DNA from 2 places in the Nocardia halotolerans genome. Region 2 is predicted to be linked to the other one. Evidence: riboswitches for the same ligand, from Rfam matches in the RefSeq annotation. Region 2 holds a riboswitch; the other holds the start of a gene.

Region 1 (5,389 bases), on a different contig from region 2:
CTGGTGGCCGGTGTGGTGGAGCTGCCCGCGCCCGGAGCGCGGCGGATCAGCAATACGCTGGTGGCGCACGATCCCGGCGGCGCGGTGGTGGCGGTGTACCGCAAGGCCCATCTCTACGACGCGTTCGGCCAGCTGGAGTCCGATGTCGTGGCGGCCGGTCCGCTGGCCGAGCCGGCGACCTTCGCCGTCGACGGTGTGATCTTCGGCATGCAGACCTGCTTCGATCTGCGTTTTCCGGAGGGTTGTCGGCGTGTCGCGGTGGCGGGGGCGCACGTGCTGCTGCTGCCCGCGCAGTGGATTCCGGGCCCGGCCAAGGTGGACCAGTGGACCACGCTGCTGCGCGCGCGGGCCATCGAGAACACGATCTATGTGGCGGCGGCCGATCAGTGCGCGCCGCTGGGGGCCGGCGCGTCGATGATCGTGGACCCGGCAGGTGCGGTGCTGGCCGAACTCGGCGACGGACCGGGCGTACTCACCGCCACGATCGACCCCGCCCAGCTGGTGAAGGTGCGGGCCGCCAATCCCAGTCTGTCGCTGCGCCGCTTCGCCGTCACCGAACCTGTGTCGCCCGGCGCTGCCGCGGAGTAGTTTCGAGGTGATGGTCTATCCGGATCGCGCGGCCGCGGGCCGCGCCCTCGGCACCGCCCTCGAGCACCTGCGCGGCACCCGGCCCCTGGTACTCGGGTTACCGCGCGGCGGCGTGCCGGTGGCGGCGGCGGTGTGCGCGGCCGTCGACGGCGAGCTGGATGTGCTGCTGGTGCGCAAGCTCGGCCTGCCCGAGCACCCCGAACTGGCGATGGGCGCACTCGGTGAGACCGGGATCGTGGTGCTCAATCGCGACGTCATCGAGCGCGCGGGCGTCACCGATGCGGCCTTCGCCGAGGTGGAGCAGGCCGAGCGCGCCGAGCTGGCCCGCAGACAGGCCACGCTGCGCCGAAGCGCCCCGAGCCCGCTCACCGGCCGCACGGTGGTGCTCGTCGACGACGGCATGGCCACCGGCGCGACCGTGCTCGCCGCCTGCCGGGTGGCCCGTGCCCAACGACCCGCCCATCTCGTGGTCGCCATGCCGGTCGCCGCCCCCGAGGCCGTCGACCGGGTGGCACGCGAATGCGACGAACTCGTCTGCCTGCACACACCGGCCGATCTGGGCGGGGTCGGCATGGCCTACGAGGATTTCCACCAGCTCGACGACGCCGAAGTCGTGGCCCTGCTGCGCTGACAGCGCACCGGTATACAGTGTGCGCGGCCGTCGGTACGGCCACGATCGATGAGGGAACCCGGTGCGAATCCGGGGCTGACGCGCAACGGTAACGGTCGAGTTCGAGGACCGGAGCCCGAATACTCCTCGGTCGCGCACGATGAATTTCTCGGCTCCGCGACTGGGCCGCTGATGAAGGAGTTCGGCGCCGTATGCGCATTTCTCTCCGGTACCTCGGTGCCGCCCTCACGACCGCGGTCCTGGTGCTCGGCACCGGTTGCGCCACCTCCGATTCGGCGCGCGAACCCGGTTCGCGCGCACCGGGTTTCCCGCTGACACTGCGGAACTGCGGGCAGGCCGTCACCATCGACGCCCCGCCGCGGCGAGCCGTCTCGCTCAATCAGGGTTCCACCGAGATCCTGCTGTCGCTGGGGTTGGCCGACCGCATGGTCGGCACCGCCACCTGGACCGACCCCGTTCGGGAGAACCTCGCCGCGGCCAACGACACCGTGCCCCGGCTGGCCGACAACAAGCCGTCCTTCGAGGTGGTTCTCGACACCGAACCCGATTTCGTCTCCGCCTCCTTCGGCGGCACGCTGGGCCCCGGCGGCGTCGCCGACCGCGCCCAGTTCGCCGGCCTCGGGGTACCGACCTACCTCTCACCCACTGATTGCGACGGCAAGACCGACGAGAGCGTGAACGCCGACGGCGCCCGCACCGAACCGCTGCGCATCGACACCGTGTACCGGGAAATCCGCGATCTCGCGGCGATCTTCGACGTGCGCGACCGTGGCGAACAGCTGGTCACCGAACTCCAGGGGCGCTTCGCCGCGGCGACCGGCGCGGTCCGCGCCGAAGGTGTTTCGCTCGCCTACTGGTTCGCCGACACCGCCACCCCGTACATGGCGGGCTGCTGCGGCGCCTCGGGCATCATCACCAACGCGGTCGGCGCGCGCAACATCTTCGACGACACCACCGACGAATGGCCGCAGGTGAGTTGGGAGAGCCTGCTCGACCGCGACCCGCGCGCCCTCGTGCTGGCCGATCTGAGCCGGCGCAAGCTCGCGGGTGACGCTCTCGACAGCAAGATCGCCTTCCTGGAATCGGATCCGGTGGCTCAGCGGCTGACCGCGGTGCGCGAACGCCGCTACATCGTGGTCAACGGGGCCGACCTGAACCCGTCGATCCGCACGATCGACGGTGTCGAGAAGGTCGCCGCCGCGATGAAGCGGTGGGGATGGGCGCGCTGACCCCGGCGCCGGCACGACGCGGCGCGAGTGCGGTGCTGGCCGGGTATCTGCTCGCCGGGCTCGTGGTGCTGGCTGCCTCGATCGCGGTCTGCATCACCTTCGGACCCGCCGATCTGTCGGTGCCCGATGTGTACGCGGTGGTGCTCGAGCACCTCGGTCTCGGGCAGGCGCAGGTGAGCCGGATCAAGGACGGCATCGTCTGGGAGCTGCGGCTCCCCCGCACGTTGCTGGCCGCGGTGTGCGGGGCCGGGCTGGCGCTGTGCGGGACGATCATGCAGTCACTGCTGCGCAACCCGCTGGCCGACCCGTTCGTACTCGGTATCTCCTCGGGCGCGTCGACGGGCGCGGTGCTGGTGGTGGTGCTCGGGGTCGGGGCGGGCGCGGTGTCGCTGTCGGCCGGGGCCTTCGGTGGCGCGCTGGTGTCGTTCGCGCTGGTGATGTTGCTGGCCGCCGGCGCGGGCGGTGGTACCTCGCGGGTGGTGCTCGCCGGAGTGGCGGGCACCCAGCTGTTCTCGGCGCTCACCTCGTTCATCGTGATCTCCTCCGCCGATGCCGAACAGACTCGCGGGGTGTTGTTCTGGCTGCTCGGCTCACTGTCGGGGACCGACTGGACCGATGTGGTGATCTGCGCGAGCGTCACGCTCACCGGTCTGGTCGTGTGCTGGACGCAGGCCTCGGCGCTGGACGCGTTCACCTTCGGCGACAGCAGCGCCGCCGCGCTCGGCATCTCGGTGCGCTGGGTCCGCGTGGCACTGTTCGGGATCACCGCGCTGATCACCGCGGTGCTGGTGAGTGCGGCGGGCGCGATCGGCTTCGTCGGGTTGGTGCTGCCGCACGCGGCGCGCTTGCTGGTCGGGCCGGGTCATCGGAGTCTGCTGCCGGTGGCCGCGCTGGCCGGCGCGATCTTCCTGGTCTGGGTCGACGCGCTCGCCCGCACGTTCTTCGCTCCGGCCGAGATCCCGATCGGGGTGGTCACCGCGTTGATCGGGGTGCCGGCCTTCGCGCTGATCCTGTTCCGGATGCGGGGCCGTCGATGACGTTGCGAGCCGTGGACATCGCCTGGACCAGGGGTGGGCAGCCGGTGCTGTGCGGGGTGAGCATCTCGCCCGCACCGGGAGAGACCATCGGACTGCTCGGGCCCAACGGGTCCGGCAAGTCCTCGTTGCTGCGGCTGCTCGGCGGCCTCGACAGCCCCGACCGGGGGCAGGTGCTGCTCGACGACACCGATGTGCGTGCGCTGCGGCGCCGTCAGGTGGCGCGCCGGGTGGCCATGGTCGAGCAGCACGCCGACACCGAACTCGACATCACCGTGCGCGAGGTCGTGCGCCTGGGCCGGATTCCGCACGGCGGGATGTTCGGCGGCGACGAGGCGGCCGATCGCGAGGCGGTCGAGCGGGCGCTCGGACACACCGGCATGAGCGGACATGCCGCCCGGCGCTGGCACACCCTCTCGGGCGGGGAACGTCAGCGTGCGCAGATCGCCAGGGCCCTGGCGCAGGAACCCGACGAACTGCTGCTGGACGAACCGACCAACCACCTCGATATCCAGCACCAGCTCGAGATCTTGGCCTTGGTCGCGGCACTGCCGCTGACCAGCTACATCGCGCTACACGACCTCAATCTGGCCGCGATGTTCTGCGATCGGGTGGTGGTGATCGACCGCGGTCGGCCGGTGGCCGTGGGCACCCCGGCCCAGGTGCTCACGGCCGAACTCGTCGAGCAGGTCTATCACGTGCGCGCCGAGGTCGTCGTGGACCCGGTCGAGGGGTATCCGACCGTCACCTACCGGCCGCGGCGGGCTCAGCCGAAGCACTGTCCTTCGCCCCGGTAAGTGGGCACCGGGGTGCGCGCGCCCGGTTCCTCGACCAGGTGGACGGTGGCGAAGCGTTCACACAGCTCGCCCGCCTTCGCGTGGCGGAACCACACCCGGTCACCGATCTCGAGTTCGGCACCACCGGCCAGCGGGGTCTGTACCTCGCCCGCGCCCTCGGAGCCGAGCAGTTTCAAGCCGGCCGGCCACACCGGTACCGGCACCCGGCTCGGCCCCGCGGGGCCGGAGGCGATGTAGCCGCCGGCGAACACGGTGGCGATGCTCGGAGCCGGTTTGCGCAGCACGGGGGTGGCGAAGAACAGGGCCGGGCGCGGGGTGAAGGACCGGTAGTGGTCGAACAGGGTGGGCACGTACAGGCCCGAGCCCGCCGTCACTTCGGTGACATCGGGGTCGGTGATCGAGACTTCGATCGAGCCGGTGCCACCGCTGTTGACGATCTCGAGTGGGCCGACCACCGCACGCACCGCGTCGAGCACCTGGGTGCGTCTGCGGCCGATCTCCATGGCCGAGAGCCGTTTCACGACGCGCACCGCGGGGTTGCTGTCGGGCAGGCCCGCGATCTGCGACTCGTAGGTCATCACCCCGACCACCCGGAACCCGAGGTGGGTGGCTTCGGCGGCCAGTTCGGCGGCTTGATCGGGACTGCGCACCGGTGACCGGCGGGCGCCCAGGTGCAGCGGGCCGATCCGCAGGGCGGCATCGATGTCGAGGCAGATGCGCGGGTGGACCAGCTCGGTGCCGAGGGCGGTGCGGGTGAGTTCGAGCTGGGCGATGTCGTCGATCATCAGGGTGATCGAGTCCAGCAGCACCGGATCGGCGGCGAGTTCGGCCAGCGCGGTCCGGTCGAGCACGGGGTAACCGAGCAGGATGTCGCGGGCGCCGAGGCGGGCCAGCCAGATCGCCTCACGCAGCGAGTAGGCCATCAGGCCCGAGAAGCCGGCGCGGGCGGTGAGTTCGGGGCCGAGCACGCGCTCGAGCACGGCGCGACAGCGCACCGATTTGGTGGCCACCCGGATCGCGACGCCGTTGGCGCGGCGGGTGAGGTCGGCGGCGTTGGCGTCGAGGGCGGCCAGATCGAGGGCGGCCAGCGGCGGGTCGAGGTCGGCGGTC
Region 2 (5,389 bases):
CACACCCGGACCCCGCCTTGGACAGCGCTGACCATGCCAGCGTCGATACCGGTGACGACCCGCCGACATGCGCCGCATCTGCCGGTTTGAGCCGGTTGTTGCGGTGGACGCTGGAGGCCTGGGTGATCCGTTTCTGTGTGGCATCGGCGACGTTCATGTTCAACGAGCCGCTATCAGGGCGGATGTGCTCGTCGATTTTGTGTACGAGCTGCCAGTCGCCGAAAAGGACCATGGCGAGGATGAGGATCTTCGGCGTAGATCGAGTCGCTGCGGAGGACAAGGCAGATGATGAAGTCGATCATCGTCAGCGCGAAGCTGTCGGCCGCCTGCGCGGTGAAGGTGGTGATCTCGTCGATTACACAGCTGTGCGCCAAGTGTGTTTTCCCATGTAGGAGCCGATCGCGAAGCTGATCAACCCGCTCAAGAACAGGCAGAACAGGATTACGCGTCAGACGATGGTGATGACGGCCAACGTCAGCAGCATGACCGCGACCATAATCCTGCCGATCAGCGAGGAGCCGGCCTGGATGAGGCGCTGAAGGCCGTTGCCACCGGTGTAGGCGTACTGGGCTGACACGTAGCGCGACAGCCATACCTGAATCCAATAATTGCTTCGGGTGGGACATGCTGATGGATGAGTACTTCGGGAATGCTGCACGATCGGGTCGCAGCGGCCCTGCCGCCGCGTCAGTCGTGGCAGAGTTGCAGTCGCCGGGGATGTCGCGACCAAATTGTCGGTCAAAGCCGTGAGAGCGTCCGAGCTCGGCCGGCTGAGCTGAGCTGTTCTGCGCAGGCTTCGATGTGGCGCAATCGGGGCTGTGGTGGGGGAGGGAACTCACGTCGTGTACGACCTGAAATCTAGCCTCAGGGCAGGCCGGTCACCAGGACGTTGGCGGCCTCCAGTGCGCGGGTGCACGGATCGGGTGGGTTGTGTGCCGCAGGGCTGTCGGAGGCTCGGATGTAGACCGAGCCGGTACCGGCAGGAAGGAGGATCTCGCATTCTCGGTCGGCCGTGCGGTCCTGAATCCCGGTGCGCCCGCCCACCGTGGTCTCGGTGGCTGAGGGTTTGGCCTTCCTGATGGCCTCGAGTGGGAAACTCGTGGAGAGAATGCCGAGGTGGTAGGCCCAAACCGCTTTGGAGTCCTGCCAGGTGCAGTACTTCCAGTCGGGTTTCTCGGTTGTGGTGGAGGTCTTGGTGTCTGCGTCGATACCCATCTGTCGCAAGTGGTCTGGCGCGATCTCTGTACAGGGGTTCCACAGGGCAGTGGCAGCGGATGTGGTGGATTCGTCGGGCTGGTCGGATGTCGATGTACATGCGCCGAGAGCAAGGGCCAGCGCTGCGATGAGTACTGGTGCTGTCGTTGATTGCACGTACGGTCCTTCTGCGGGTGCGGTGACGTGGGGCGAGGGCTGATCCGGTGCGCGTGCCGACTATCCGGCTCTAGTCGGCCGGTTTCGCCAGTGCTTGGTGGCTTGCTTGCACGTGTAGGGGTCGCGCGCGGTCCGCGTCGGCTGTCGTTGCCGACGCGGACTCGCAACTATCCGCTCAGCGCAGCGCCTCCGCCGCGGCGACGAGGTTGCGCAGGGATGCTTCCACCTCGACCGGTCCGCGGGTCTTCAGGCCGCAGTCGGGATTGACCCACAGGCGTTCGGCGGGAACAGCTTTCAACGCCGCGTTCAGTGAGGTCGTGATTTCCTCGACGGAAGGTACGCGCGGGGAATGGATGTCGTAGACACCCGGCCCCACGCCGAGATCGAAACCCGCGGCGTTGAGGTCGTCGAGAACCTCCATATGCGAGCGAGCCGCCTCGATGGAGGTGACGTCGGCATCGAGTCCGGCGATCGCGCCGATGACTTCACCGAACTCCGAATAGCAGAGGTGGGTGTGGATCTGGGTGGTGTCGGCGACGCCGGCGGTGGCCAGGCGGAACGAGTCCACCGACCAGGCGAGGTAGGCGGGTTGTTCGGCCGTCCGGAGCGGGAGCAGTTCGCGCAGTGCGGGTTCGTCGACCTGGATGATGCGTGCGCCGTTGCGTTCGAGATCGGTGACCTCGTCGCGGATGGCGAGCGCGACTTGGCGGGCGCTGTCGGCGAGCGGCTGGTCGTCGCGGACGAAGGACCAGGCCAGGATGGTGACGGGTCCGGTGAGCATGCCCTTGACCGGTTTGGTGGTGCGGGACTGGGCGTAGCCGATCCAGTCGGTGGTCATCGGGGTCGGCCGGGTGACGTCGCCGAACAGGATCGGGGGGCGCACGCAGCGGGTGCCGTAGGACTGGACCCACCCGTTGTCGGTCACCGCGAAACCGTCGAGAAGTTCGGCGAAGTACTGGACCATGTCGTTGCGTTCGGGTTCGCCGTGAACGAGCACGTCGAGGCCGAGTCGTTCTTGGAGGGCGATCACGTCGTCGATCTCGGCGCGCATGCGGGCGACGTATTCGGTCTGGTCGATCTCGCCCTTGCGCAACGCCGCACGGGCCAGCCGGATCGCGGAGGTCTGCGGATAGGAGCCGATGGTCGTGGTCGGCAGCAGCGGCAGCTCCAGGTGTGCTCGCTGCTCGATCCGGCGCTGGTCGGCAGGGGCGCGTTTGATGTCGGCCGGGGTGAGGGCCGCCAGCCGTGCGCGGACGGTGTCGTGGTGCAGACGGGGGTCGGTGCGGCGCGACTGTGCTGCGTCGTGGGCGGTCCGCAGTTCGGCGGCGACGGCAGCGGTGCCCTGGGTGAGTGCCGTTGCCAGAACGCGGATTTCGTCGACCTTCTCGGCGCCGAAGGCCAGCCAGGACCGCAGCCGGTCGTCCAGTGTTGTTTCCGGGGTCAGCGAATAGGGGACGTGCAGCAGCGAGCAGGAGCTCGACACCGCAACTCGGGTCGCGCTGCCCAGCAGTGCGCCGAGGGTGCTCAGCGCGGCTCCGAGGTCGGTGCGCCAGATGTTGCGCCCGTCGACCATTCCGGCGACCAGCAGTTTGCGCGACAGGGCCGGAACCGAGGCGACTGCGTCGACGGTGGTTCCCGCGGTGAAGTCGAGTGCGACCGCTTCGACCGGGGTGGCGGCGATCTCGGCGAGGGCCGCGTCGGTGTGGCCGAAGTAGGTGGCGAGAAGGATCGCGGGCCGGTCGGCGGGCGAGGCGAGCTCGGTGTAGGTGGCACGGACGGCGGCCAGCTCGGTGTCGCTGAGGTCGGTGACCAGGATCGGTTCGTCGATCTGGACCCATTCCGCTCCGGCGGCCGCGAGCCGGGTGAGCAGGTCGCGGTAGAGCGGGACGAGCTCGGCGAGGCGGTCCAGTGGCGCACCGACGGCGTGCTTGGCCAGCTTCAGGAAAGTGAGCGGTCCGATGACCACGGGCCGGGCGGGGATGCCGAGGGCCTCGGCTTCGGCAAGCTCGGCAAACAACTTGGCCGGGTTCAGGGAAAACTGTGTCGCCGCATCGACTTCGGGGACGAGGTAGTGGTAGTTGGTGTCGAACCACTTGGTCATCTCGAGCGGGGCGATCGTGTCGGTGCCGCGCGCGGCGGCGAAATAACGGTCGAGCGGGTCCGCGATATCGGCGACTCGCGCGGGTAGGGCGCCCAGCAGCACGGCGGTGTCGAGCACTTGGTCGTAGTAGGAGAAGGTGCCCACAGGAATCGAGTCCAGCCCGGCGGCGGCGAGCGCACTCAGATGGGTGTGACGCAGCTCGGCGGCGACGCTGTGTAGGTGGTCTGCGTCGGCTCTGCCGGCCCAGTAGGCCTCGGTGGCGCGCTTGAGTTCGCGGTTCGGCCCTACTCGGGGCAGCCCGAGAACGGTGGCGGTGAAGGGGGTGGGCGAAATGGACATGATCATCGTCTCCGGTGCAGATGCGGATAGCCATCGCCTGTCGCGGGAAGCACCGACCGCCGACCACGCGAACGCGCAGCTGTGCCCGCGTTCGTTCCGGACCGAGTCCGGTGGGTCGACGAGTTGTCGGTCCGTGCGCCCAATCCTCGAGGCGGAGGCCGCCGGACACGGCGTGTCCGGCACAGCGGGCAGGTCTTCGGACTTGTGGGCACCGGCCTGATTCGGCCGACCTAGTGGCCGTCGCTTCCCAGGCGGATGCCCAGTGCTCGATGACGGCGGTCGTTCCCACTCACCGCTGCGGGACAGTCCCGGATTCTCACCGGGTTCCCTCTCGCCGGATACCGGTATCCCGGTGTCCGGTTCGACACGATCACTGAAGTTCGGGGCTCCGACTCTGCACGGTGAACGTGAACCAGCTGCGTCTGCCATCCTAGTCCAGGAGCTCCACCCGCCGGTGGGCTCCCATCAGATGACGCTCGTCGTCAGCGAAGGTGGTGTCGTACTCCGTCGGTGCGATAGCCCGCAGCCGCCCCGCGGGGGCGGACCGGCCCGCGGTCACCGCTGAACCGGCGAGGACTGCGGATCTCCTTGGTGGTGAGCGTGGCGGGCCGGCGAGACGGTGGTGGCGACTACTTCGCGGGCGCTGGAACCGCCAAATTCTCGCAGTAGGCGCCGGGCACGGCGCGAGGATCGTCGAGAAGTACTGGTAGGCCGAGACCGGCGCGAGCGGGCCACCGACGGTGATGAGGCCGCCCAGTGCGCCGAGCGTGGCTGCGCTGAGCACGCACCCGGCCACCGTGGCACCGACCCACGGCCCAGCAGCATGATCACCGGGCTGGCGATCGCTGCGCCCGCGGCTCCACCTACCTGTGTGCAGTCTCCAACTCTGTCCAGCGGTAGGGGGAGTAGGGGACAAGCGTGATTCGAACCGGACCCGCTGTCGCGAAATCGGGGTCTGTTGCTGATCACTCACCCGCGCAGCAGGTCGGCCATACCGAACGGGTGGCGCCGGGCCGGGTTCGTGAGCCTTCGCGCCCCCGCCGCACAGTTTGAATTGAGTTCAGAAAGCTATTGACCGGCTTCGCTGAGACCCCTACTCTCAACATTACTGAATCTGATTCAAGAACTGGGAGGTGTGATGGTCAGCAACCGGCGTGGCGAGGCCTCGCGGGCGGCACTGCTGGCGGCGGGCAAGGTCGCGTTCAGCAGTGACCGCTACGAAGAGGTCTCGATCGTTGACCTGGCACGTTCGCTCGGGGTGGCCGCGGGGTCGATCAGTTACCACTTCGGCGGGAAGCGGGGCTTCTACCTGGCCGTTATCGAACAGGCGGCCGAGGAATTCTGGGGCAGCCTGCTTGCCATGCGCGGACCCGCGCTGGAGCGGTTGACCCGGGGCATCGACCTCCTTCTCGATGAAGCCGAGCGGCAGCCGCGGGCCTTCGAAGCGCTGTTCGCCGATGTGGCCGACGCCGAAGTGCGCCAGATCCGCGACCGGCACCGAACCCGACTGACCGACGCCCTGGTCATCGAGGTGACCGGTTCGGATGCCTCACCGGTATTGCGTGCCGCGATGAACGG

Evidence for each region. A riboswitch is a leader RNA that binds a small molecule or an ion and turns the genes downstream of it on or off. The one in region 2 is predicted to bind cobalamin.
Region 1: linked by a shared signal. The riboswitch ahead of ACFO5K_RS14675 (ABC transporter substrate-binding protein) and the one ahead of metE (5-methyltetrahydropteroyltriglutamate--homocysteine S-methyltransferase) in region 2 are both predicted to bind cobalamin.

The regions. Positions count from the first base shown of each region.
Region 1 is NZ_JBHSDL010000014.1:877,333-882,721, forward strand. It holds gene ACFO5K_RS14665 (carbon-nitrogen hydrolase family protein) at 1-588, shown strand, start outside; gene ACFO5K_RS14670 (phosphoribosyltransferase) at 599-1,219, shown strand; cobalamin riboswitch at 1,231-1,364, shown strand; gene ACFO5K_RS14675 (ABC transporter substrate-binding protein) at 1,411-2,448, shown strand; gene ACFO5K_RS14680 (FecCD family ABC transporter permease) at 2,436-3,485, shown strand; gene ACFO5K_RS14685 (ABC transporter ATP-binding protein) at 3,482-4,279, shown strand; gene ACFO5K_RS14690 (alanine racemase) at 4,249-5,389, opposite strand, start outside.
Region 2 is NZ_JBHSDL010000025.1:265,305-270,693, reverse strand. It holds gene ACFO5K_RS19765 (hypothetical protein) at 18-392, shown strand; gene ACFO5K_RS19760 (hypothetical protein) at 449-742, opposite strand; gene ACFO5K_RS19755 (DUF3558 domain-containing protein) at 865-1,371, opposite strand; gene metE (5-methyltetrahydropteroyltriglutamate--homocysteine S-methyltransferase) at 1,547-3,817, opposite strand; cobalamin riboswitch at 3,982-4,186, opposite strand; gene ACFO5K_RS19745 (hypothetical protein) at 4,242-4,595, opposite strand; gene ACFO5K_RS19740 (TetR/AcrR family transcriptional regulator) at 4,950-5,389, shown strand, end outside.